4 regions of the Serratia sp. LTN-2 genome follow, and region 1 is predicted to be linked to each of the others. Evidence: predicted binding sites of a transcription regulator. Region 1 holds the regulator's gene; each other region holds the start of a gene.
The links. The regulator Fur, encoded in region 1, represses iron uptake genes when iron is present. The targets are predictions, from matches to a motif close to ATAATAATGAGAACNACTATCAA.
Positions count from the first base shown of each region.

Region 2: fes (enterochelin esterase) is a predicted target of Fur. The motif match lies at 2,919-2,941, and genes of this name have one in related genera.
Region 3: sufA (Fe-S cluster assembly scaffold SufA) is a predicted target of Fur. The motif match lies at 2,212-2,234, and genes of this name have one in related genera.
Region 4: entS (enterobactin transporter EntS) is a predicted target of Fur. The motif match lies at 2,783-2,805, and genes of this name have one in related genera.

Region 1 covers NZ_JCAXDO010000004.1:353,687-358,961, reverse strand. The annotation lists gene ybfF (esterase) at 189-962, shown strand; gene ybfE (LexA regulated protein) at 1,219-1,506, shown strand; gene fldA (flavodoxin FldA) at 1,771-2,310, shown strand; gene fur (ferric iron uptake transcriptional regulator) at 2,640-3,086, shown strand; gene AC6BYQ_RS11600 (beta-N-acetylhexosaminidase) at 3,335-5,275, opposite strand, start outside.
Region 2 covers NZ_JCAXDO010000001.1:132,828-138,102, forward strand. The annotation lists gene AC6BYQ_RS00645 (amino acid adenylation domain-containing protein) at 1-1,255, opposite strand, end outside; gene AC6BYQ_RS00650 (MbtH family protein) at 1,307-1,531, opposite strand; gene fes (enterochelin esterase) at 1,562-2,869, opposite strand; gene AC6BYQ_RS00660 (TonB-dependent siderophore receptor) at 3,072-5,261, shown strand.
Region 3 covers NZ_JCAXDO010000011.1:121,155-126,429, reverse strand. The annotation lists gene ydiJ (D-2-hydroxyglutarate dehydrogenase YdiJ) at 1-894, shown strand, start outside; gene menI (1,4-dihydroxy-2-naphthoyl-CoA hydrolase) at 891-1,307, shown strand; gene AC6BYQ_RS19795 (hypothetical protein) at 1,353-1,757, opposite strand; gene sufA (Fe-S cluster assembly scaffold SufA) at 2,285-2,656, shown strand; gene sufB (Fe-S cluster assembly protein SufB) at 2,671-4,167, shown strand; gene sufC (Fe-S cluster assembly ATPase SufC) at 4,211-4,957, shown strand; gene sufD (Fe-S cluster assembly protein SufD) at 4,932-5,275, shown strand, end outside.
Region 4 covers NZ_JCAXDO010000026.1:7,627-12,901, forward strand. The annotation lists gene AC6BYQ_RS26070 ((2,3-dihydroxybenzoyl)adenylate synthase) at 1-24, opposite strand, end outside; gene AC6BYQ_RS26075 (isochorismate synthase) at 32-1,237, opposite strand; gene entS (enterobactin transporter EntS) at 1,450-2,706, opposite strand; gene AC6BYQ_RS26085 (enterobactin synthase subunit F) at 2,881-5,275, opposite strand, start outside.

The DNA.
Region 1 (5,275 bases):
AGCCAGATCCTGCATTCAAGCCATGGGATTATAAGGTTAAAAGCGCTGGAGCGAACACAACAATGTGCCTCCGGACGGCAAATGCAGACTAATACCTATAGCCGGCACTGCCAAGCCCGCGCCGCGAAAATTCCGCATGATTCATCGTGCGATTCAATCATGATACCCTAATCTGAATCTCTCTCAGTATGAACTTCGCCATGAAATTACATTATCAACTGCTGGCCGCCGAGTCAGATGCGCTGCCGGTGCTGCTGATCCACGGGCTGTTCGGCAATCTGGACAACCTGGGCGTGCTGGCACGCGATCTGCACCAGCAGCACAGCGTGATCAAGGTCGATCTGCGCAACCACGGCCTCTCCCCGCGCGCCGACGACATGAACTACCCCGCCATGGCGCAGGATCTGCTGGCGCTGCTCGACGAACTGCAGCTGGATAAAGCGATCGTCATCGGCCATTCGATGGGCGGTAAAGCGGCGATGGCGCTGACCGCCATCGCGCCGGAGCGCATCGCTAAGCTGATCGTCATCGACGTGGCGCCGGTGGATTACCAGACTCGCCGCCACGATGAGATCTTCGCCGCGCTGAAGGCCGTCAGCGCCGCCGGCATCACCCAACGCCAGGCGGCCGCCCAGCTGATGCGCGACTATCTGCAGGAAGAAGGCGTGATCCAGTTCCTGCTGAAGTCCTTCCACAATGGCGAATGGCGCTTCAACCTGCCGGTGCTGATCGAACGCTACGAAGACATCACCGGCTGGCAGGACGTGCCGGCCTGGCCGCACCCGACGCTGTTCATTCGCGGCGGCCTGTCGCCGTACGTGCAGGACAGCTATCGTGCGGACATCGCCCGCCAGTTCCCGCAGGCTCGCGCCCATGTCGTCGCCGGCACCGGCCATTGGGTGCACGCCGAAAAACCGGACGCGGTGCTGCGCGCCATCCACCGTTTCCTCGACGAAGCCTGAAAAATACGCTCATCTGGCGAAAAAACGCGCTAAAGATAACGGCTTAGCGCGTTTAGCCCGCAGTTAGGCATTGTCGCCGCTCCATCTGCTGGGGTAATATGGCGCGCTATAATTTTGCCGCCGCGCCAGCGCGTTCGCGAACGCCGGTTCGGGGGTGAATTTGGGTTAGGGTTTATTGGCCCGAAGTGTGTTAACCGATGCCTCCGGAAGCGTGCGAGCGCTTTTTGATGCAAACTCCCTTGCAGTACCGCTACCTATGGCAAAAGAACAAACGGATCGCACGACGCTGGATCTGTTCGCAGATGAACGCCGTCCGGGGCGCCCGAAAACCAACCCGCTTTCCCGCGATGAACAGCTTAGAATCAATAAGCGCAATCAGTTACGGCGCGATAAAGTGCGTGGATTGCGGCGCGTAGAGCTGAAAATCAACGCGGATGCGGTGGACGCCCTGAACAAACTGGCGGAACAGCGCAACATTAGCCGCAGCGAACTCATCGAGCAGATGCTGTTGGCGCAACTGGCGGAAGAACAGCCGGAACATTGATCTCTTCGGCCGCACGCGCGGCGCGGCGTTAAGGACAACGCCGGATCGACCACGCTTTTCTTCATTCTCCGGCATCGCATAAATGCGATAAAACCCCGGCGCCACTTTCTGGCATGATACGCATTTACCGGCAAGAGACTGCGCCTGTCGGCGCCCGCCCCCGTGGCGAAAGGCTCTTGTCATGGCATCATTTTAATCGGCGTCAGCGGCGGCAGTGCTGGCATCGAGTAATGCAATTACTTGAATTTAAAGGTTATACGCGATATGGCTACTGTAGGCATTTTCTTTGGCAGCGACACTGGCAATACCGAAAACATTGCCAAAATGATCCAGAAAATTCTCCAGAAACAGTTTGGCGACGACGTCTCTGAAGTACACGACATCGCTAAAAGCAGCAAAGAAGACCTGGAAGGGTTCGATATCCTGCTGCTGGGTATCCCGACCTGGTACTACGGTGAAGCGCAGTGTGACTGGGATGATTTCTTCCCGACGCTGGAAGAAGTCGATTTCAACGGCAAACTGGTGGCGCTGTTCGGCTGCGGCGACCAGGAAGACTACGCGGAATACTTCTGTGACGCGATGGGCACCATCCGCGACATCATTGAACCGCGCGGCGCGGCCATCGTGGGCCACTGGCCGACCAAAGGCTACCACTTCGAGGCCTCCAAAGGCCTGGCGGACGACAACCACTTCATTGGTCTCGCGATCGACGAAGACCGCCAGCCGGAGCTGACCAACGAGCGCGTCGATGCCTGGGTCAAACAGATCGTCGAAGAGCTGAGCCTGGCCGATATCGTCGGCTAAACGCCGCAACTGGCGAAAGGTTGAACAAAGGCCCTGTAAAGTGCATAGTGTGCGCACAGGGCCATCATCGGCAGCAGGGATTGCTGCGATAGAAGCTACAGATTTGTAACTTCCCACCCCGTCAAGGTAGACTGAGTTATCGGTTTATCCCACCCATCAAGGCGTTGCATGCAAAACATGCAATAGTGCAATTATATCTTTGTTAACAACCGGCGGTTTCCATTTAGTACAACCGGTTCTATAATGAGACGCATTAACTCTTTGTGCCGACCGATGCCACAGGCGAGTACGCCTCAACTTGATTAGCATAGTAACAGGACTGAATTCGCATGACCGACAACAACATCGCATTGAAGAAGGCCGGCTTAAAAGTCACGCTTCCGCGACTCAAAATCCTGGAAGTACTGCAAAATCCGGAATGCCATCACGTCAGTGCGGAAGATTTGTACAAAAAACTGATTGATATGGGCGAAGAGATCGGCCTGGCAACGGTTTATCGCGTACTGAACCAGTTTGACGATGCGGGCATTGTGACACGTCACAATTTCGAAGGCGGCAAGTCCGTGTTCGAACTGACCCAACAGCATCACCACGATCACCTGATTTGCCTGGACTGCGGCAAAGTGATCGAATTCAGTGACGAATCCATCGAAGTGCGCCAGCGTGATATCGCCAAGCAGCACGGCATCAAGCTCACCAACCACAGCCTGTACCTGTACGGCCACTGTGAAACCGGTGACTGCCGCGAAGACGAAACGCTGCACGACAAGAAATAAGCCTGACTGGCTATGAAAAACCGCCTCACCCTGAGGCGGTTTTTTTATGCTTGCTGAACGGTGAGCAAAAAAATCCCCGGACCAGCCGGGGAAAGATCATGTCATGAAATACTACAATTGCAGCGGCACTGCGACTCCACGTACTGCTCTCACTTTCACGTCCGCTTCACGCCGACACGCGCAGAGGCGGACGCATTCCCCCTTCGTTAAGCAGCCCGCCGCCATGACGACAGGCCGATGCGCCGGGCTTAGACCTTCTCGGCGCGGCTGTAACGTTTACCGTCCGGACTGACCGAACGCACCTGCACCTCACCCGATACCGCCGGCTTGGCCTTGGCGTCATAACGCTGCCACTGCTTGCCGCCGTCGGTGGAGTACTCGATGCCCAATCCCGGCAGCGCGATATTCGCCTCCAGCTTGCCGCCCGCTACGCGTGCGCCGGGCACCGGCAGACGATAAGCGACGCCGCCTTTGTCCAGCTTGGCCAGTTCACGCTGGCCCAGGATATTGGCGAAGCGCAGCCAGTCTTTCTCCAGCGCCTTGGTGTCGACAAAGTGGGTCTCCCCGCCTTTGTATTCGCGGCCGGCGCGATAGTCCTGCTCCCAACCGGCGCGGTGCCAGGCGCGTTCGGCCACCGACAGCGCGCGCGGGAAGATCATGTATTCCATCTGCGGATCGGTGCGCTGGGTTTCGCTCCACAGCTGAGCGGACAACCCGTAGGCTCCCGGCCACGGCTTGTCGCTCTTGGCGTTGAAGTGGTTGCCGTCGCGATCGACCGAGGTTTCCGCGTTCTGCGGCATGTTGTCCGGCGCGAAGCTGAACACCTTGCGCTCGTCGCTGAAGCGGGTGCCCCAGTAGTAACCGCGCTCGTCCGGGTTCACCTCGTAAGGGAAGTCCATGTAGACGTAGTCCGGGTTGGAGACCACCACTTCATACCCTTTATTGGCCCAATCGTTGACGCTGTCGAAACCGCCCCAGTACAAGGTATCCCAGAAGTTGACGCCCACGCGCGAGGTGGCGAACGACTTCGCGCTCTCGGCGTCTTTCAGGCCGTCCTGCCAGGCCTGCATTCTGTCGATGCCGTGCGCCTTCACCAGCTTGCTGACCTCCTGGCCGAAGTAGCTCGGCAAGTGCTCCATGTCGGCCACCTTGCCTTCTTTGATCATCGTCTGGCAAACCTGCGACTTGGCCCACGGCTTGTCTTCGTTGCTCTGGTCGATGACGCCTTTACCCGGCTCCGGTTTCGCCTTGTCGGTATAGCCGGCGCCCAGGCGGATGTTTTTCGCCTCGTCGCCGCCGAAGTGCCAGGTTTTGATCGGCTGCCCGGCTTCTTTATGCATCTGGGCGATCTCGCCGATCACCTTGTCGACAAAGCGCTGGGAAGAATCCAGGCACGGGTTCAGGTAGCTCTGGCGGTTAAAGAACTGCACGGAGGTGGTATTGGAGGTATCGGTCGGATCCACCAGGCGGAATTCGTTGGCCTCCTGCTCTTTTCCGGCGGCATGCAGCTTTTTATAGCGCGCCTCCATCGACACCACCGCGGCGCGGGCGTGCGCCGGCATGTCGATCTCAGGGATCACTTCAATCTGGCGCGCCTGGGCGTATTTGATGATGTCGATATAGTCCTGACGGCTGAAGAAACCGCCGTAGACGTCCGGCCCCTGGCCGTACTGCGGCAGCAGGCAGGTGGTTTCGCTCAGATCGTGGCAGCGCTGGCCGCCGACTTCCGTCAGCTCAGGCAAACCGGGGATCTCGATACGCCAACCTTCATCATCGCTTAGGTGGAAGTGGAATTTGTTGAGTTTGTAGGCCGCCATCTGATCCAGCAGACGCAACACCGCATCCTTCTTATGGAAGTTGCGCGCCACGTCGAGGAAAATGCCGCGATACTGGAAGCGCGGCGCGTCGCTGGCGTCCAATGTAGCGATCTTGCCGCTGCCGTCGGTCGGCACTAACGACAGGATCGACTGCAACCCATAGAACACCCCGGCCTGATCGAAGCCGATCACCCGCGCCTCTTTTTTGCCGATCTTCAGCTCATAGGCGCCCGGCACCGCCATCGCGCCTTTAAACTTGCCCGGCTGGATATCGGTCTTGATCGGATAGCCGTTGGCCTGAACCGGCACGCCCAGCAGCGCAAAGCGCTGGTTGACGACATCTGCCGCCGGCTTGACCAGCGTGCTCAGATC
Region 2 (5,275 bases), on a different contig from region 1:
GCGAGTATTTGGCCGGGTTGGCCACCAACGACAGCGTCAGCACGCCGTTGCGAAAGCCGATCTCAAACTCCAGATCATCGACCGGCCCCATCGCCAGCGTATGGGTAACGGCCGCCTGACCGTCGAAGGACAAGGCGCTGTGGTAAACCTTGACGTTAATCACCGGGCCGTACAGCTCTTGATGGCCGCCGACCAGGCCGAGGTCGCGTTTGATCTGCTCCGCTTCATAGCGTTGATGGCGGCGCGCCTGTTTGATTTCCGTTGCGGTCGCCTGGCAGACCTCCGCCAGCGACATCTCCGGCGTCACGTTCAGCAGCAGCGGCAGCACGTTAACCACTGGGCCGGCCGCCGCCAGCGCTTGTGAACCCATGCGGCGCATGAAAGGAAAACCGACTGAAAAGCGGGTTTCACCGCTCATGCGCGCCAGGTATATCGCCAATGCGGCCGTGACGATATCGGCCGGTTGCAGCGACTGCAGCGCGTCGATGCGCAATGCGGCGTCAAACAGCGACTCAGGCAGCACCAACGCCTGTTTAAGCGGCCGGGTACCCGGTTCAACCTCGCGGCTTTCCGTCGATAATGACAGCGGCGACGGCAGATCGCGCAGATGCTGTCGCCAGAACTCGGCCGCCCGCTGTCGCGCCGGCGAGGTTTGCCATTGCTGAAACTCTTCCACCACCTTGCCGAACGGCGTAAATGGCGAGGCCGCCGGCGACAGCCCGTGGCGCAGCGCGCGATAGATGTCGGCGATCCGGCGCGTGATGGCCTCGAAGCTGAAGCCGTCCAGGGTCAGGTGATGAAAACGCTGGTACCAGAACCAGCGATCGGCACTGATACGGATCAGCGCATGGCGATAGAGCGGCCGCTCGCCGTCCGCAGGCAATTCCTGAGCCAGATCGTCGTGCATCAGCGCCAGCGCCGCCTGTTCGGCGTCCGGCCGCGCGCTGAAATCGAACCACTCCGGCGCCTCCACGCGCGCGGGATCCGCACTGAGCGGTAAGCGTTGTGCCGGCTGGCCGTCCTGCGCCTCAAAGAACCGCGCCTGAACCGTATCCGCTTCCGCCAGCCCCTGACGGATCGCGCGTTCCAGCGCCGGACGATCGATATCGCCATGCAGTTCGGTGTAATGCGCCACGGCGAAGCTGTTGCGACGCAGCGCGATTTGATCGGCGATCCAGATCCCCGGTTGTGCCGCAACCAGCGGATAATCCCGGTACTCGACCTGAGTATCCGGCAATGAAAGCGTTTCTGACATGGTGTCTGTCCTTTTCCTCAAACGGAATGTAGCGATGTGGTTGCTGCGCGATTAACGCTGCGCATCCGTCGCTTTCAACGACGCCGGCCGCATGTCCTGCCAGTGCGTTTCGATGTAGTCGATGCATTCACCGCGCGCCGCCGGCCCCATCAGCACTCGCCACCCCGGCGGCGTATCGGCAAACTGCGGCCACAGCGAATACTGCTGCTGCGCATTGATCAATACGGAGAAACGGAGACTTTCGTCATCGAACGGGTTTTGTTGTTCCTGAGTCATTTGCCTTACCAGTCTGTCAACATGTGTGGGTTATTTCATCGCGCAAAGCAGTTGGCGCACGCCGTCCACCAGGCCGCCGCGCCAGCACAGCGCATCGTGGCCGCCGGAAAACACGCGATAATCGGCGCGGTGCCCCGCCGCCGTCAGCGCCTCGTGCATCTGGCGATTGACGAATTCGATGTCCGCCTCGCGATCGCCGGCTTGCTGGAGCACGGTGAGCGTGGGTGCCGCCGCGCGGCGTTGCCGAACCTGGCGTATCAGCCAGCCTTCCTCCAGCTCGTGGCGCTTTTCGAACTGGGTAACGAACTGCACCGTGGGCCACCAGAAAGAGCCGGACTGGCTCAGCACGTGGCCGAAGCGTTCTGGCCAGTGCAGGCCGGCGTACAGCGCCGCCAGCCCGCCGTAGCTCTGGCCGGCGACCACGGTGCGCGCGCCCGCCTCGCTGAAGGGTTCGCGCCGCTGCGCCTGCGGCAACAGTTCGTCGATTACCGCCTGCCAGAAAGCGGCGTTGCAAGGCAGTTCGTTTTCCCGGTGTTCGCCATCGATCGCATCGATCAGCAGCCAACATGCCGGCGGCAGCTGCCCTTTTGCGGTCTCGTTCTCGATCACCGGCAACAGCGCGTGCCTCTCGATCCAGTTTTGGCCATCGAGCAGCAGCACCAGTGGACGCTCCGCTTTCACCTCGGCGTCGCCGCTGGCATACAGCCAGACGCGCCGTTGGGTGCCCAGCCGTTCGCTGCGCCACTGCAAGAGCTGTAGCCGCGTTTGTTCCAGCGGCCGATCGGCGGCCTGCCAGGCGCTTTGGTCGTCGGCATCCGGCCCCTGGGCCAGGGAAACCGGGCGCAGGCGATGCGAAGGCCCCAGCGAGAGGCGATTCAGCGGATCGGCGATCGCCAGCGGGAACAAAGAGATCCACCAGGCGCGCTGCTGGCGATCGCGCAGCGTTTCTTCGTCGCTGAATACCGGGGGAAGCTCCCGGTCGGTGATGGGGATCAGGCTGTAGCCGCCGCGCCAGCGGCGATCGATAACGGCCGCGCCGTACCAAACGTCGGTGCCGGGGAGCCGGGTCAGGCTGCTGGGAGACGTGCTGTGGTGATCGGTAATGCCGTTGATATCGGCATAGACGCGACGTATCGGCGAGCACTGCTCATCGCCGGCAGGGTCGCGCCATAGCCAGGTCATTTTGACGTGGCTGTCGTCGTACGGCTCGACGATGGGCGTGCCGTGAGCGGCAACCTTCTGCCACCATGCGCGCTGCCCTGCCGTCTCTTCACGCAGCCATTGCGCCGCCAATCCCTCATGACCGTTGTCTGGCCTCTTTTCCGGCAAAAACTCCATAGCGCCCCTTACATAACATGAGTGATTTTTACAAAACCTGACAATCGTATTGATACTCATTATCATTTTCAATACTATTTGTCGGATTTTTACCGTCGTGCAAACACGACGCTTCCGCGTTGATGAGGCAAAGCACGCTCGTCGGCATTTCGGGGTTTATCAGGGTGGCATGACACACAAAAGCAGGTATTCAGGAGAGATAATGAAGATTAAAAACAAAGGGATGGACAACAAAAATGCCGAGGCGATGTCCGCCAGGCGTTTGTTGCTGGGATCGGCGCTGGCTTTACTGCCCTTCGCGCAAAGCGCGTCGGCCGCGGCGGACGAGACGATTTTGGTGACCGCCGACGCGCAAAACAGCGTGACCGCGCCGGTCAAAGGGATCGTCGCCAAAGAGAGCGCCGCCGGCACCAAAACCGCCGTCCCGCTGCGCAAGACGCCGCAGTCTATCTCCGTGGTCACGCGCGAACAAATGAACGACCAGGAACCGGCGTCGGTCGCCGACGCGCTGAACTACACCAGCGGGGTAATCACCACCTACCGCGGCAACTCCAACCGCAATGACGAAGTGATCAGCCGTGGCTTCCGCTATGCGCCCAAGCTGCTCGACGGCCTGCACTTTGGCCTCTCGAGCCAAAACGGCGGCGCCGGGCAGATCGATCCCTGGCTGCTGGAGCGCGTGGAGATGGTGCACGGCCCGGCCGGCGTGCTGTACGGTCAGGTCAGCCCCGGCGGCGTGGTAGTGATGACCAGCAAGCGCCCTACCGCCCAGAGCATTCACGAAGTTAAATTCAGCACCGGCAACCGCCATCTGGCGGAAACGGCGTTCGATTTCGGCGGCAAGCTCAACGACGACAACACCCTGTTCTACCGCCTGAACGGCATCGCCAGAACCGAACATGAGTTCGTCAAAGACAGCAAGCAGCAACGGGTGGCTATCGCCCCGGCCTTCACCTGGCTGCCGAACGAAGACACCAGCTTTACGCTGCTGACCAGCTACCAGAACGATCCGAAAGCCGGGTCGCGCAACTTCCTGCCGCGCGCCGGCACGCTGTTCCCGACCAGCGCGGGCTACGTGCCTTACGATTTCAACGTCAGCGAGCCCAGCTTCAACAAGTCGCGGCGCGAGCAGGCGTCGATCGGTTACAGCCTCGAGCATAACTTCAACGATGCGCTGTCGTTTACCCAGAACCTGCGCTTCACCCACCGCGATGAAGACTATAAATATCTGGTTTATAACGTAAACTCGAAGGTCAACGACCACACCGTCACCCGCATGGCGCAGCATGAAACGCAGATGACCAACGAGTTTGGCGTGGATAACCAGCTGAAGGGCCTGTTCGATACCGGCGAGGTGAAACACACCGTGCTGGGCGGGCTGGATTATCGTTACAGCCATATCGATTCGAAGATGTATCGCGATCGCGGCAACGACTACCCGATCGACTGGGCTAACCCGACGCATAGCAGCATTGATGGCAGCGCGCTGACGCTGGCTTCCAGCGACTTGAAAACGCTGAATCAGGTTGGGGTGTATCTGCAGGACCAGCTGGAGTGGAATGACTGGAACCTGCTGCTGTCCGGCCGCCAGGACTGGTCGCAGGTCAACACCCGCGATCGCACCGTCGGCGGTAAAGAGCAGACTTACAACGATGCGCAATTTACCGGCCGCGCGGGGCTGCTTTACGCCTTTGATAACGGTATTTCGCCGTATGTCAGCTACAGCACCTCGTTCGATCCTAACCTGTATCCGAGCGCGCCGGGCGCCGATCCGCTCAAGCCGACCACCGGCAAGCAAACCGAGGTGGGCGTGAAGTACCAGATCCCGGGCGGCAACACGCTGTTGACCCTCTCCTGGTTCGACATTACCCAACGCAACGTGGCGTCCTATAACCGTCTCACCTCCACCTACGAGCAGATTGGCGAGGTGAAATCCAAGGGGATTGAGGCGGAAGTGCACGCTCAGCCGACGCCGGAGATCAAGCTGACCGCCGCCTATACCTACACCGACGTGGTGACCAAAGACTCCAATTCGGCGGATGAAATCGGCCACAGCCCGGCGGGCATCCCGCGCCATGCGGCATCCGCCTGGGGCAGCTACAGCTTCCTGAGCGGTGCGCTGAACGGCCTGACCGTCGGCAGCGGCGTGCGCTACATCGGCGATGCGCCGGCCGACGCCACCGGCCAGTACGACGTGCCGCACTACACGCTGTACGACGCCATGGTGAAGTATGACCTCGGTCAGGCTTCGTCGGCGCTGCGCGGCGCGGCGCTCCAGCTCAACGTGCAGAACCTGACGGACAAGAAATACGTTTCATCGTGCAGCGGCGAGTACGCCTGCTTCTACGGCAGCGGCCGCAGCATTATCGCTTCGGTCAACTACCGCTGGTAACGACAAGGGGCGGC
Region 3 (5,275 bases), on a different contig from region 1:
CTGATGGCCCGCGCGCCGAAGGTGTTCAACTTCTTCTTCCGCCAGCCGTGGCTGCGGGAGATGAGCCGCAACGCCATCGGCATGGTCGATCTGCCGCTGTTGTCCAGCCCGACGCTGCGCCAGCAGCTGTCCGGCCACCGCGCGACCACGTTGACGCTGGAGCAGTTGGAAGGGTTGAGCGCCGAGCAACGCGCAGAGCACGTGCTGATCGTTCAGGATCCGTTCACCAGCTATTACGACGCCAAAGTGGTGGCGGATTTCGTGCGGCTGGTGGAGAAGCTCGGCTATAAACCGGTGCTGCTGCCGTTCTCGCCGAACGGCAAGGCGCAGCATGTGAAAGGTTTCCTGACGCGCTTTGCCCGCACCGCACGCAAAACCGCCGATTTCCTCAACCGCGTGGCGCAGCTCGGCATGCCTATGGTGGGCGTCGATCCTGCGCTGGTGCTGTGCTACCGCGACGAATACCGCGAGATCCTCGGCGCCGAGCGCGGCGATTTCCAGGTGCAGCTGGTGCATGAATGGTTGCAACAGCGGATCGCGGATCGCGCCGAACAGCCGGCGACCGGCGAGCCCTGGTATCTGTTCGGCCACTGCACCGAAACCACCGCGCTGCCGGCCAGCGGCCAGCAGTGGGCGGCGATCTTCGCCCGCTTCGGCGCCAAACTGGAGAACGTCAGCGTCGGCTGCTGCGGCATGGCGGGCACTTACGGCCACGAAGCCAAGAACCTGCAAAACTCGCTCGGCATTTATGAGCTATCATGGCATCCGACGCTGCAGCGTTTGCCGCGGCAGCGCTGCCTGGCGACCGGCTATTCGTGCCGCAGCCAGGTGAAACGCATCGAGGGCAATGGCGTGCGCCACCCATTACAGGCACTTCTGGAGATGATTGAGTGAAATTGTGGAAACGTGAAACATCGCTGGAGCAGCTGAACCGCGCCGGTGACGGCTGCATGGTCAGCCATGTGGGCATCGAGTTTACCCAGATGGGCGAGGATTTCCTCGAGGCCACCATGCCGGTCGATGGCCGTACCCGGCAGCCGTTCGGGCTGTTGCACGGCGGAGCGTCGGTGGTGCTGGCGGAATCGATGGGATCGATGGCCGGCTACCTGTGCAGCGAAGGCGAGCAGAAAGTGGTGGGGCTGGAGATCAACGCCAACCACCTGCGCGCGGTGTTCGATGGGCAGGTGCGCGGGGTGTGCCGTGCGCTGCACGTGGGCCGCCGCCATCAGGTGTGGCAGATAGAGATCTTCGACGCGCGCGACCGGCTGTGCTGCACCTCGCGTCTGACCACGGCGGTCATCGACTGATCCCCGTCGGCTTCCGCAGGCCAGCGGCCTGCGGAACGCATCGCTTTACAGTTGAAACGGCACGCGTTTGACGAAGTCCTTCTGAAACGCGTTCGCCTTCTCCCAGGTGCCTTCCATCGCATATTTTTGGCAGATCAGCGTCAGCGTGTGGCGTGCGAAGTGGTAGCTTTGCACCCGAAACAGCTGGCAGCGCTGCGGATTGTTGATCTCGACGATCAGCCGGTTGTGCAGCTTGCTGAGCGCGTGCAGGTAGCTGTCGTCGTCGCCGTTCTCCAGGCACAGATTGGCCATGGTCAGGCTGACGCTGTTGTATCGCTTCAGATGATCAATATTGCATTCCGGGCGTCGCAGCGCCGCTTCGGCCATATAAAAGTCCACCGTGGCGTCGCGCACGCTGAATTTGTATTCGTCAATCTTGCCCAGCAACCATGCGTTGATCGTAAGAGTCATTGGCTTCGCGCTCAAATTCAAATTGAATGATAATCATTATCATATAAACTGCCGCGTTGCCGATCAATCCCCGATACGGCGTTTTTTTGTTGTGCAGGGTGGCAATTGGCCCTCGGCGGCCCAACTTGATCCAGAGCGACTAAACTTTAATCAGCAGCCCCTCAGTCCGCACAGGGCGAGAAATGCCGATAAACGCACATTTACGACAGACAGAATGCAGAAATAGGTATTTTCTATGAATGTTTAGAACGGCAACGCACCGTGGCGCTGTAACGCTGACGGGCCACCGGGGAGTGCGGTGCGGTGATGCAGGATAGATAACAAATTCATAGGGATAGCATGCACACCTTGCCGCCTGACGCCGCAAGCCGCCACGGATGTCCCGTTGGCTTGCCGCGCGCCGCAGCGAAAAACCGCGCTCGCGGCGGATACCCCCGCAAAACAAACGGTTGAAGTGATAATCGTTATCACTAACATATAAGCAACCCAGATTGGCTGTGGCCAAACACGAGTGTGAGGTAGACCCTATGCAAACGGAAAATGTCGGCACTTTTTCTCTGGATGAAAATGTCTGGCAAGGCATTTCGCTCAGCGACAGCGCCGTACGACAAATAACGAAACTGATGCAGCAGGATCCGCAGGTGAAAGGGCTGCAGCTAGGGGTGAAACAATCCGGCTGCGCCGGCTTTGCCTATGTGCTGGATCTGACCCGCGACCCCGCCGATGACGATCTGCTGTTTGAGCGCGACGGCGCCAAACTGTATGTGCCGCTGAAGGCGATGCCGTTTATCGATGGCACCACGGTCGATTATGTCCGTGAAGGGCTGAACCAGATCTTCAAATTCAACAACCCTAAAGCTCAGCATGCCTGCGGGTGCGGCGAGAGTTTTGGCGTTTGAGCGATGCAATCAACATGACACGAAGCAATGTAGAAATGCCTAATGAAGTGCAGGCTTGGGTCAGCGAAGGTCGCTACAAAGAAGGCTTCTTCACCCAGCTGGCAACCGATGAGTTGGCCAAGGGCATCAACGAAGAGGTGGTGCGCGCCATCTCGGCCAAGCGCAACGAACCCGAGTGGATGCTGGAATTCCGCCTCGAGGCCTATCGCGCCTGGCTGCAGATGGAAGAACCGCACTGGCTGAAGGCCAATTACGATCGCCTGAACTACCAGGACTACAGTTACTATTCGGCGCCGTCCTGCGGCAGCTGCGACGACGCCTGCGGTTCGCAACCCGGCGCCGAGCAGCAAACGGGCGCGGCGACGGAAAAAGATTACCTGACCAGCGAAGTGGAGCTGGCGTTCAACCAACTCGGCGTGCCGGTACGCGAGGGCAGCGAGGTGGCGGTGGACGCCATCTTCGACTCGGTCTCGGTCGCCACCACCTACCGTGAAAAACTGGCGGAGAGCGGGGTGATCTTCTGCTCGTTCGGCGAAGCGATCCAGGAGTACCCGGATCTGGTGCGCCAATACCTGGGGCGGGTGGTGCCGTCCAACGATAACTTCTTCGCCGCGCTGAACGCCGCGGTGGCTTCCGACGGCACCTTCGTCTACGTGCCGAAGGGCGTGCGTTGCCCGATGGAGCTGTCGACCTATTTCCGTATCAACGCCGCCAAAACCGGCCAGTTTGAGCGCACCATCCTGATCGCCGACGAAGGCAGTTACGTCAGCTACATCGAGGGCTGTTCTGCCCCGGTGCGCGATAGCTACCAGCTGCACGCGGCGGTGGTGGAAGTGATCTTGCATAAAGACGCCGAAGTGAAATACTCGACGGTGCAGAACTGGTTCTCCGGCGGCGAGAGCAAGGGCGGCATCCTCAACTTCGTCACCAAGCGCGCGCTGTGTGAAGGCGCCGGTTCGAAAATGTCCTGGACCCAGTCGGAAACCGGCTCGGCCATCACCTGGAAATACCCGAGCGTGATCCTGCAGGGCGACAACTCGATCGGCGAATTCTTCTCGGTGGCGCTGACCAGCGGCCATCAGCAGGCGGATACCGGCACCAAGATGATCCACATCGGCAAAAACACCAAGTCGACCATCATCGCCAAAGGCATCTCCGCCGGCCACAGCGAGAACACCTATCGCGGCCTGGTGAAAATCCTGCCGGGGGCGGAAAACGCCCGTAACTTTACCCAGTGCGACTCGATGCTGATCGGGCCGGACAGCGGCGCCCACACGTTCCCGTACGTCGAAGCGCGCAACAACAGCGCTCAGCTGGAGCACGAAGCCACCACCTCGAAGATCGGCGACGACCAGCTGTTCTACTGCCTGCAGCGCGGCATCAGCGAGGATGACGCCATTTCGATGATCGTCAACGGTTTCTGCAAGGACGTTTTCTCCGAGCTGCCGCTGGAGTTCGCCGTCGAGGCGCAGAAACTTTTGGCCATCAGCCTGGAACACAGCGTGGGCTAATCGCCGCATTTTTAGCGCCGTCGGCGCTATCTGAGGACACAGCATGTTAAGCATCAAGAATTTGAAAGTCAGCGTGGAAGGCAACGAGATCCTCAAGGGATTGGATCTGGAGATTAAACCGGGCGAAGTGCACGCCATCATGGGCCCGAACGGCTCGGGCAAGAGTACGCTGTCCGCCACGCTGGCCGGGCGTGAAGAGTACGAAGTGACCGAAGGGGAAGTCACCTTCAAGGGCAAGGACCTGCTGGAGCTGGATCCGGAAGATCGCGCCGGCGAAGGCGTGTTTCTGGCCTTCCAGTACCCGGTGGAGATCCCCGGCGTCAGCAACCACTTTTTCCTGCAAACGTCGGTCAACGCGGTGCGCAAATACCGCGAACAGGAGCCTCTGGATCGCTTTGACTTCGCCGATTTCATCGAAGAGAAGATCGCGCTGCTGGATATGCCGGCCGATCTGCTGACCCGTTCGGTCAACGTCGGTTTCTCGGGCGGCGAGAAAAAGCGCAACGATATTCTGCAGATGGCGGCGCTGGAGCCGGATCTGTGCATTCTCGATGAAACCGACTCCGGTCTGGACATCGACGCGCTGAAGATCGTCGCCAACGGCGTCAATTCGCTGCGTGACGGCAAGCGCGCCTTTATCATCGTCACCCACTACCAGCGTATTCTGGACTACATCAAACCGGATTACGTGCACGTGCTGTCGCAGGGGCGCATCGTCAAATCCGGCGATTTCTCGCTGGTGAAACAGTTGGAGGAGCAGGGCTATGGCTGGCTTACCGACCAACAGTAATTCAAACGCGCTGCAGCAGCTGTATCGCCTGTTCGAAGGGCGCGGCGGCGAGCGTTCACCGCATGCGCTGGCGCACTGGCAGCAGGCGCTGCGGCTCGGCTGGCCGACGCGCAAGCATGAGAACTGGAAATACACGCCGCTGGAAGGCCTGCTGGAGCAGCAATTCCTCGAGCCGCAGCCCGCGCCGGTAACCGCCGAGCAGGCCGATGCGTTGGCGCTTGGCATCGACGCCTGTCGGCTGGTGTTCATCGACGGCCGCTACAGTGCCGCGCTCAGCGATGGCGACCTGGGCGACTACCAGTTTGAGCTGACCGCCTA
Region 4 (5,275 bases), on a different contig from region 1:
CCAGGGGGTAAAGGCAATGCTCATCTTGTCGTTATCCTTGATTCATACCAAAGGCACGCAGAATGGTGCTGAGTTTGGTGCCTGTTTCATGCCATTCAGATTCGGGTGAAGAGTCTTCCACGATGCCGGCGCCGGCGAACAGCCGTACCCGGTTGCCGTCAACGGTGCCGCAGCGGATAGTCACTACCCACTCGCCGTTGCCTTCGTCGTCGCACCAGCCGACGATGCCGCCGAACAGGCCGCGATCGAATGGTTCCAGCTTGCCGATCAGGGCGTGCGCCTGGGCCGTCGGCATGCCACACAGCGCCGGCGTCGGGTGCAGCAGGCAGGCCAGCGACAGGGCGTTTTCGTCGGGAGATGCCGCCTCGCCGTCGATCGGCGTGGAGAGATGCCACAGCGTGGTGGTGGTCAATAATTCAGGGGTTTGCGGCACGTTCAGGTAGCGGCAGCGGCCGGCCAGCACGTCACGCATGCTTTCGGTGACGATGCGATGCTCGTGGCGATCTTTCGCCGAGGCCATCAGCCGCTCTCCCACTTCGCGATCGCGCTGCGGGTCGGCCTCGCGCCGGGCGGAACCGGCCAGCGGGTTGGAATAGAAACGTCCGCCGTCCTGGCGCAGCAGCAATTCGGGGCTGGCGCCCAACAGCGCGCCCTGCTCCAGCGGCACATGGAAATGGAAACCGTGCGGGTTCTGGGCAATCACGCGCGCCATCAGCGCATGGCGATCCACCGGCTGACGCGTTTCGATCTCCAGCAGGCGCGACAAGACCACTTTGTCCAACTCACCGGCCTTCATCGCGTCGACGGCGTCGCTGACCATGTTCATGAACGGCTGCTGTGGAGGCAGCTCCGTTACCCCGGCCAGCTCCGGCCCGTCCGCCGCCGGCCTAACGCCGGCCATAAAGGCGGCGCGATCGAACCAGCGACTCTGCTGCGGAATAAACAGCGCCGAAGGCTGCCGGGTATCGAACGGGATGGCGCCGCACAGCAGCGGCTTTTTGATGCCGGCCTGTCGGGCCTCGGCAAACGCCTGCCGTACGCTGCGCTGGAACTCGCCGTTCAGATCGGCGCCGTCTGCGGCCGGCAGGCGAATGCGGCTGAAACAACCGGTGGTGGTCAGACTGCGGAAAGGAGAAGTAAAGAAGAAGCCCGACGCCGGAGAAAAATCAGCGGCAAATCGCTGCTCTTCGCACTCCTGCACTTCCTTTCGATTGATGTCGTTCACGGCAGTATCCATCGCTTCGCCCTCAAGAATTTGAAGTGATAACCAATATAATAATGATTATCATTTGAGTTAATTCCGCGCTAAATTACTCGCCGATATTTGCTATGTCAATAAACGTAAGCACTTCTTTCATTTCGAAATCATGACATAAACGCTGTGGGTTTTACGCATGCCGATGATAAGCATTGCTATTTGATCCCACAGCGTTGTCTTAACGCGTTCGACTACTTTTCCGTAGCCGGCTGCGGCTCCGGTTTGTGCATCGTGACCTGACGCAAACCGGTCATGGCGAACAACAGCAAGATGCCGAGCGCCGCCGCGCCGAAGCCAAAGCCGCTGGCGCTCATCGCCGGCAGCATAAAGGCGCCCATCGCCCCCAGCAGCAACGCGCCCAGCGCATCGCCCACCACGTTCTGCGCCGTCCACAGGCCATTGATGCGGCCGAGGAAGTTGTCCGGCGTCAGGCTCTGGATCAGACCGTATTGCAGCAGCGAGTTCAGCGCGCTCAGGTAGCCGAACGCCACCAGACACAGCAACGCCAGGCTGTACCACGGCATCAGGCCGAACAGGCCAATGGCGGCGAACGCCGCGATCGCCGTCAGCAGCATCACCCAGCCGGGGCGCGCCACGTGCGCCACGCGCCCGCTGGTGAACGCGCCGATGGCCGCGCCGAGCGGCACGGCGGCGTACATATAACCGAGGTGGGCAGCGTCGATGTGCCAACCTTCCGCCATCGCCGGGTACAGCACGCGCACCGCGCTGGCCATGGTCAGCAGCGCGCCGATCAGCGCCACCATGCCGATCACCTTGTTCTGGAACAGGAAAGCGAAACCGCCCGCCAGCGCGCGCAGCGGGTGTTCACGCGGCTGCGGCGGTGGCATCAGCTGCGGCAGGCTCAGCAGCGGCAGCAACGTCAGCAGGGTGCCGAACGCCGCCAGACCGTAGTTCCAGGCGATGCCCATATGGGCGATCACCAGGCCGCCGATCGCCGGAGAAAGAATCGAGCCGAAGCGCACCGTCAGCATGCTGATGGCGCCCGCCTGCACGATGTTTTCGCGGCCCACCAGCGCCGGCGTGGCCGCCAGCAGCGCCGTCACCCCCACCGCGCCGAAGAAGCCGTCCCACACCGCCAGCAGATAAATGGCCGCCAGCGAAGGCGACGGCAGCAGGGCGTTGAGACACAGGCCGACAAAACCGACGCCGCAGGTGGAACGCGCAAACAGAATCAGCCGGCGTCGCTCATAGCGATCGGCCAATACCCCTCCCATCAGCAGCCCAGCGAACATGCCGCCGCCGGCCAGCGTCACCGCCAGCCCGACCTGCAGGGTGGAACCGGTCAACGCCTGGATCTGCACCGGGATGGCGATCGCCATCAACCCCAGCGCCACAATGGAGATAAAGCGCGCGCAGAACACCGCGCGGAAAGCCCGGTTGGTTTTCAGCAGGCTAAAATCAAGCAGGATGGAGGGTTTGCTACTCATCGGTTGTTCACCACATCTTTAAACGGGGATTCTGCAGTTGCGGGGCGCTATGCTAGCACAGATGACGAAATCAATAATGATAATAAAACTCATTGATATTCAATTGTGAGCGACCGCAAGAAACGCCGCCAAACGCGGGATAATCCCGTGCCTGGCGGCGGGATGAGGGCGTCATTACAGCGTGCGCAAGATCCGGTTCAGCAGCGGCCCCAGCACTTTGAACGACGCCGGCGAAACGATATCGACGTGCGCACAGTCCAGCTCGTGCGCCTGCAGCGCATCGACGTACTGCGACCAGGTTTGCTGCACGTCCATCCCTTCCTGCAGCGTGCGTTTAGCGACGAACAGCGTCGCCTGGCCGTGGAAACGGGCGGTCCGCGTGTGCGACAGCAACCGCACCGAATCGGCGTAGTTGGCTTCGATGTTGTCGAACATCGCCGTGCGCGTCTCGCCTAGCGCCGGATCGAGCGTGTCCTGCGACACCGCCAGGAACTGCTCGCGCTCGCGCTGCACTTCCTTCAACACGTTGTCGTCCAGCATCACGTCCCAGTTTTGGGTCTCCGGCGGATAGGTATCCAGCAGGCCGAGGAACGCCACTTGCTCGCCGCGCGCCTGCAACCGGGCGGCGATGCCCTGCGCCAGCGTGCCGCCGAGCGAATAACCGATGAAGTGGTACGGCCCGTGCGGCTGCACCTGCAACACCGTCTGCAAGTGGGCATCCACTACCTGATCCATGTCTTCGCTCAGCGCCAGCGGGCCATCCGGCCGCGGCGACTGGATGCCGACCAGCGACCAGTGCTGGTCGAGATAGCGCGGCAATACGCTGAACTGCCAGGAGAAGCCGGATGCCGGATGCAGACAGAACAGCGTCGGCCCCTCGGTGACGCGCAGCGGCAATACGCTGTCGAAGCCACTGCGATCGGCCTCTTCCTGCGTGCGATCCTCCGCCAGCAAGGCGGCCAGCTGCTCAACGCGCGACGCCACCATCACCTGGCCGACGGACACCGCCTTGCCCAGATCGCGGCGCAGCTCCGCCGCCAGGCGCATCGCCAGCAGCGAATGGCCGCCGAGCGCGAAGAAATCGTCGTCGGCGAACACCTGCTCGCGCTGCAGCAAACGGGCGAATACCGCCGCGATCTCGCTTTCCAACCCGGCCTGCGGCGTCCGCCCCGCCTTGCGTTCACCGCCCTGCGGCTGCGGCAACGCCTTGCGATCCAGCTTGCCGTTGGCGCTCAGCGGCAAATCCTGCATTTCCACCAACGCCACCGGCACCATGTGCGGCGGCAGGCGGTCGGCCAGCGCCGCACGCAAAACTTCCGCATCCCAGCTCGCGCCGGGTTGCATCACCAGATAACCCACCAGCTGGCGCGCATCGCCGCCGGCGTCCACCGGCGTACCCTGCAACACCAGCGCGTGCGTCACCGCCTGGCGCACGCCCGGCAGCGACAGCAAGGCGTGGTCGATTTCACTCAGCTCGATACGCTGCCCGCGGATCTTCAGCTGATCGTCGCTGCGGCCCAAATATTCCACCGCGCCGTCCGGCAGCCAGCGCGCCACGTCGCCGGTGCGGTACATCCGTCCGCCCTCGCCGAACGGATCGGCGACAAAGCGGCTGGCGGTCAGATCCGGCCGGCCAAGGTAGCCGTGCGCCAGCTGCACGCCGGTCAGATACAGATCGCCCGCCACGCCCGGCGGCACCGGCCGCAGGCGCGCGTCCAGAATGCGCAACCCGGTGTTCCATACCGGCAGGCCGATCGGCACGTTGGCGCCGGTCACCTTCGCCAGCGCGTCGCCGTAGGCCGGATGCCAGGTCACGTCCACCGCCGCCTCGGTCGGGCCGTAGAGGTTGTGCAACGGCACCGCCGTGCGGCTTTGCCACAGGCGGCACAGCTCCGCCGGCAGCGCTTCGCCGCTGCAGAACACCTGGCGCAGCGCGGCGCAGCTCGCCACCGCCGCGTCGTCGTCCAGGGCAGCGACGAAGGCCGCCAGCATCGACGGCACGAAGTGCAGCGTGGTAATGCGATGTTGTGCGATCAGCTGTTGCAGCTGCTGCGGGTCGCGGTGCGCCTCCGGCGGCGCCATCACCAGCCGGGCGCCGACCATCAGCGGCCAGAAGAATTCCCACACCGAGACGTCGAAACTGCATGGCGTTTTCTGCAGCACCGCGTCGTCCGCCCCCAGCGGGTACTGGTGCTGCATCCACAGTAAGCGGTTGACGATCGCCTGATGGCCGACCAGCACGCCTTTCGGACGCCCGGTGGAGCCGGAGGTAAAGATGATATAGGCCGCATGGTCCGGCGTCGGGCCCGCGATCGCCACCCCGGCGGCGTGATCGGCCGCCAGCGGCGCGTCATACAGCAAGATCTCGCCCTTGTCGGCGAAACGCGCCTGCTGCGCCGGGTTGGTGATGACCAGCCGCGGCGCGGCGTCTTCCAGCATCATCGCCAGCCGCTCGTCCGGATAACCGGTGTCCAGCGGCAGATAGGCGGCGCCCGCTTCCACGATCGCCATCAACGCCAGCGACAGGAACACCGAACGCGGCAGTGCCACCGCCACGATGTCGCCCGGT